2 linked regions of the Parabacteroides timonensis genome follow. The protein of the gene in region 2 interacts with the protein of the main gene of each other region in a pairwise test. Links are inferred from orthologs where the notes say so. Each region holds a gene or a part of one and is shown on either strand. Other genes may lie near its edges.

What was found. The genes of interacting proteins can lie anywhere in the genome.
Region 1: the proteins of BQ7394_RS14185 (region 2) and BQ7394_RS09575 interact in binary tests that used the Escherichia coli proteins (3 or more experiments, as listed by UniProt). The link is inferred for Parabacteroides timonensis from one-to-one orthologs.

The regions. Positions count from the first base shown.
Region 1 is NZ_LT669941.1:497,976-500,825, forward strand. It holds BQ7394_RS09575 (nucleotide exchange factor GrpE), read left to right. Parts: upstream 1-1,058; coding sequence 1,059-1,643; downstream 1,644-2,850. Other genes in the region: BQ7394_RS09570 (DUF4136 domain-containing protein), read right to left, coding at 1-836; dnaJ (molecular chaperone DnaJ), read left to right, coding at 1,680-2,840. UniProt on the Escherichia coli protein: Participates actively in the response to hyperosmotic and heat shock by preventing the aggregation of stress-denatured proteins, in association with DnaK and GrpE. It is the nucleotide exchange factor for DnaK and may function as a thermosensor.
Region 2 is NZ_LT669941.1:1,634,210-1,637,126, forward strand. It holds BQ7394_RS14185 (Nramp family divalent metal transporter), read left to right. Parts: upstream 1-790; coding sequence 791-2,044; downstream 2,045-2,917. Other genes in the region: BQ7394_RS14180 (sensor histidine kinase), read left to right, coding at 1-702; BQ7394_RS14190 (DedA family protein), read right to left, coding at 2,031-2,684; BQ7394_RS14195 (glutamine--tRNA ligase/YqeY domain fusion protein), read left to right, coding at 2,814-2,917. UniProt on the Escherichia coli protein: H(+)-stimulated, divalent metal cation uptake system. Involved in manganese and iron uptake. Can also transport cadmium, cobalt, zinc and to a lesser extent nickel and copper. Involved in response to reactive oxygen.

The sequences.
Region 1 (2,850 bases), 1.1 Mb from region 2 along the record:
CATTCCCAGATGATACGTCCGGGTACAAATGCCTGGTCGATCATACGAAAACCGAACTGCAACAGATATTCAGCTTCCGCTTCCGCTGCGGAATTACCCAGGAACGGGAAAGATTCCATCTTGCTTTGAGTGAAATTATAGCGGTAGATGGGTTCTTTGTTTACCAGGATTACATTCGTTCCTTTGAAATTTGGGTTTTTGTCAAAGAAATAAAATGTCTGTATCAGGATATCCGGTTGAGCTATATCAAGCACCATCCCTTTTTTTGTCAGTTCTTTTTCGATGCATTCGTTAATCACTGTTTCCAGTTTGCGGTTGTTTTCGTCGATCGCAGCAAAAGCAAATGTTTTGAATTTACTGAAATTGACAGAGTCGGGTGTAACTACTGTTTTGAAAGGGCATGTAAAAGTCCGTTCGCCGGTTGTCTCCAGGCTATACATTGAGAAGGCGGATGCCAGCTGATCTTCCATTATTGAATTGATCTTTTTACAGTCTTTCTTTACCATTACCTGTTTGGTCGGAACGGAAAGATTACTGATCGTGAGGATCACTTCATTTTTACCTGCCGGATTGAATAGTTCGGCAATCTCCTGAGGGGATACTTCCGTTGTGGCTACTCCGTCTATCGCTTCTATCACATCACCTTGTTTTACCCCGGCCAACTCTGCAGAAGAATAGGGTATTATTCCCGTTATTACGGGTTTATCTTTCCCCCAGTTTTTACTTTGGCTGATATCATATGTAAATCCTAATCTGCAAATGGATGCATTCCGGTTCTGGGCATAGCCGGTCATAAATACAAACAACAGTAATATGGATAAAATAATTCTCTTCATAACGTCAGAAATTCTATTATTAGTATTAATAATGCCTGTTTAAATCTAAATATACAGGCAAAGGTAAAGATATTTTTGTTGTCTATGAATAGTTGGCAGCATATTTGATGTTATTCCAGTGCATGACAACAGGAATAACTTTATCGATACACCTCGTGTTGGTAGATAAGGTGAGTTGTATATGGCTGACAATTAGGTAATAATAAAAATATTAAGATAGTTATGAGCAAGATGAATTTTAACGGAAAGAAAGAAACATCTGAAAAAGATGAGCGTTTGAATCAGGAAGATGCGACAAATTTGCAGCACGAACAGGAAAATGCGGCAGAAGAAACTGCACAGACTGACAATGTGACCGAAGAACTGGATGAGTTGAAGAAGAAGTATAACGAACTGAATGACTCTCACCTGCGTCTGATGGCTGAATTTGACAATTATCGTAAACGCACATTGCGTGAAAAGGCCGATCTGATCAAGAATGGTGCTGAAGCTGCTTTGAAAGGATTGCTTCCAGTTGTCGATGATTTTGAACGTGCATTACAAAATATCCGTAACTCAGACGATGTTGAAGCTGTAAAGGAAGGAGTAGAACTTATCTATTCGAAGTTTATGGCTTATCTGGCCCAGCAGGGTGTAAAAGCCATAGAGGCGGTAGGACAACCTTTCGATACCGAAATGTTTGAAGCTGTGGCTACTATTCCTGCTCCGGAACCTGGCCTGAAAGGAAAAATCCTCGATTGTATCCAGACCGGTTATACTTTAAATGACAGAGTGCTGCGTCACGCTAAAGTAGTAGTAGGAGAATAAGCAACGTGCTAACGGGCAAATAACAACAATACAAAGATGGCTAAAAGAGATTATTATGAAGTGCTGGAGGTAGAAAGAACTGCCACAGTAGAAGAAATTAAGAAATCATATCGGAAAAAAGCGATTCAGTTCCACCCTGACAAGAACCCTGGTGACAAGGAGGCTGAGGAGAAATTCAAGGAAGCAGCCGAAGCATATGATGTATTGAGCGATCCTCAGAAACGTCAACGCTACGACCAGTTCGGACATGCCGGAGTAGGAGGTGCTTCTCAGGGAGGTGGCTTTGGTGGAGCCGGAATGTCAATGGAAGATATCTTCTCTCAGTTTGGAGACATCTTTGGTGGACATTTCGGTGGCTTTGGCGGTTTCGGTGGTTTTGGAGGAGGTTCTCGTGGAGGCCGCCGGGTGAACCGTGGATCGGATTTGCGTGTGAAGGTAAAACTGAACCTGAAAGAGATTGCTAACGGAGTTGAAAAGAAGATAAAGGTTAAGAAATATGTTCCTTGTAGCAAATGCCACGGGAGTGGTGCTGAGGATGATCATAGCAGCAAAACCTGTGATACATGCCATGGTAGTGGTGTAGTAACACGTGTTGCCAATACGATCCTGGGGCAGATGAAGACGCAGTCTACTTGTCCGACTTGTGGGGGTGAAGGAAAGATCATCACAAAGAAATGTAGTGAATGTAACGGTGAAGGTATCATGCGTGATGACGACATCATTACAATCAATATTCCGGCTGGTGTTGCAGAAGGAATGCAACTGTCGATGAGCGGTAAAGGAAATGCTGCCCGTCATGGAGGTGTAAACGGTGACCTGTTGATCCTGATCGAAGAAGAGCCGCATCCGGAATTGATCCGTGATGAGAACGATTTATTATATAATCTGTTACTCAGCGTACCTCAGGCTGCCTTGGGAGGAAATGTTGAAGTTCCAACTATTGATGGTAAGGCGAAGGTGAAAATCGAACCGGGTACACAACCGGGTAAGGTACTTCGTTTGCGGAACAAAGGACTTCCTTCGGTGAACAGTTACGGGACAGGCGACTTGTTGGTTAATGTAAGTGTATATATCCCGGAAACGTTGTCCGCATCAGAAAAAGAAACATTGACCGGTTTGGAAAACTCACCTAACTTCCAGCCGAACCGTACGATGAAAGAGAAGATATTCAGCAAATTTAGACATATGTTCGATTGATTTCTTTCAA
Region 2 (2,917 bases):
GCAATCAACGACATCAACAGTGAACTGGACGACAAGGAAATCGACTCATGGATACGCCTGACTCGTGTATTGACACACGAAATCATGAATTCCGTTACCCCGATTACCTCCCTGAGCGACACGTTACTCTCTTTACATGAAGATGCCGATAGTGAAATACGTAATGGGTTGGAAGTGATCAGTACGACCGGTAAGACGCTGATATCATTCGTAGAGTCTTATCGCAAATTCACGCACATACCAACCCCGGAACCTTCGTTGTTCTATGTGCAGAAATTCGCAGAAAGAATGATAAATCTGGCACGCCATCACAACAATTATCCTAATATAACGATTAATATAAGTATAGAACCGGCCGACCTGATTGTTTATGCCGACGAAAACCTGATCACTCAGGTTGTTTTGAATCTGCTGAAAAACGGAATGCAGGCAATAGGCAGAGAACAGCCGGACGGACATATCGAACTGAAGGCTTATTGTAATCCGGATGAATCCGTAATCATCGAAGTCAGCAATAACGGTCCGGTTATCCCACCGGAAGAAGCTGAACATATATTTGTTCCGTTCTTTACTACCAAGGAAGGCGGAAGCGGTATCGGACTTTCTATCTCGCGGCAGATCATGCGGCTTTCAGGAGGTAGCATTGCTTTAAAGAGCAATCCGGCTATAAACCGAACGTCGTTCGTTCTGACATTCCCCTAAAGGAATTCGATGCAACGCTGCATCGACATCAAGTGTAACGTTGCACTTGACCTCAATACAAAATGATAACAAAAAGATAAGACTAAAAATGAAACTTCTAGACAAACTCAAAATCAATCACAAACCGCGCTCCGGCGGATTAGACTTACTGAAATACATTGGCCCCGGCCTACTGGTCACCGTCGGCTTCATCGATCCCGGAAACTGGGCGACCAACCTGGCAGCCGGTTCTGAATTCGGATATGCCCTGTTATGGGTAGTTACCTTTTCTTCCATTATGCTGATCATCATCCAGCACAACGTGGCCCACCTCGGAATCGTAACCGGACTGTGCCTGTCGGAAGCAACCAACAAATACCTGCCCCGTACACTCAGCCGCCCTATCCTCGGCTCTGCTATGTTGGCCAGTATATCCACTTCACTGGCGGAGATACTGGGTGGAGCTATCGCCCTGCGTATGTTGTTCAGTATGCCGATCAAGATCGGAGCAGTCATTATTACCCTGGCCTGCCTGATCATGTTGCTCAGCAACACATACAGTAAAATAGAACGTTGGATTATCATGTTCGTCTCCATCATCGGACTGTCGTTTCTTTATGAACTGGCATTGGTAGACGTTCATTGGGGAGAAGCCATACAAGGGTGGGTAAAGCCTTCGTTTCCACCGAATTCCATGTTGATCATCATGAGTGTACTCGGTGCCGTGGTTATGCCGCATAACCTCTTCCTGCACTCGGAGGTGATCCAGAGTCGTGAATGGAACCTCGAAGACGAGTCTGTGATCAAGAAACAATTGAAATACGAGTTTTACGATACACTTCTTTCGATGGTGATCGGCTGGGCTATCAACTCGGCTATGATCATCCTGGCCGCCGCCACTTTCTTCAAAGAGAAAGTAACGGTCGACGAACTCGACCAGGCACAACAGCTATTGGTTCCTCTCGTTGGAAGTAATGCCGGTGTTATCTTTGCAGCAGCCCTGTTACTGGCAGGCATCTCATCCACCATCACATCCGGTATTGCAGGAGCTTCCATCTTTGCCGGCTTTTACGGGGAAGCATATAATCACAAAGACTTACACTCCAAGTTAGGAGTTATCCTGTCGTTCGTTCCGGCATTGCTTATTATTTTTGTGATCGGCGACCCGTTCAAAGGATTGATCCTTTCACAGATGCTACTGAGCGTACAGTTACCAATCACAGTCTTTACACAGGTATATCTTACCTCGAGCAAGAAAGTGATGGGTGTATACGTCAATTCACGTTCGACCACCATCCTTCTCGTATTATTGGGAACGTTGGTTACGGTATTGAACATTGCCTTGTTGATCAGTTTGTTTTAACGAAATATTTATTTCTGACAACTTCAAAAACTCCCGGCAGAATGGAGATAAAGATGATAAGGACAATCAAAAGTTCCAGATTCTTCTGAACGATCTCCATTCCGCCGAAAAAATAACCGGCATACGAAAAGAGAACCACCCAGATCACCCCTCCTATCACATTGTATGAAGCAAAATGCCGGTAACTCATATGTCCCATACCGGCTACAAACGGAGCAAAAGTCCTTACAATAGGGACAAAACGTGCCAGAATAATTGTCTTACCTCCGTGCTTTTCATAAAATTTATGTGTCTTCTCCAGATAACTTTGTTTAAATATCTTTGAGTTAGGATTACTAAACATTCTCTCCCCGAACAGCCTGCCTATTATATAGTTAGAGGCATCTCCCAGTACTGCCGCAACGATCAAAACACCTACAATAAGATGCACATTCATCGGGTTACCCGGCAAAGCAGCTAAAGCTCCGGCCACAAATAACAATGAATCGCCAGGAAGAAAAGGAGTTACTACCAGTCCTGTTTCACAAAAAATGATCAGGAATAAAATGGCATATATCCAAATACCATAAGTCGATACAAGTGCTGCCAGATGAGCGTCGATGTGCAGTACAAAATCAACCAGAAGATTGAAGTATTCCATACGGATGTATTATAATCTGTTCGATAAAATTAAGCCACAAATATAGGAAAAAACTTGTATCGCTATGTAGCAAGTAAAGAAATCGCTACCTTTGCTCCGTTAAAAAGAAATAACATATTTATAACAGATATGAGCGATATCAGAACGAACGAAGAAGAAGGCAAAAAGAGCCTGAATTTTATTGAAGCAAATGTTGAGAAAGATTTAGCAGAGGGTAAAAACGGAGGACGCGT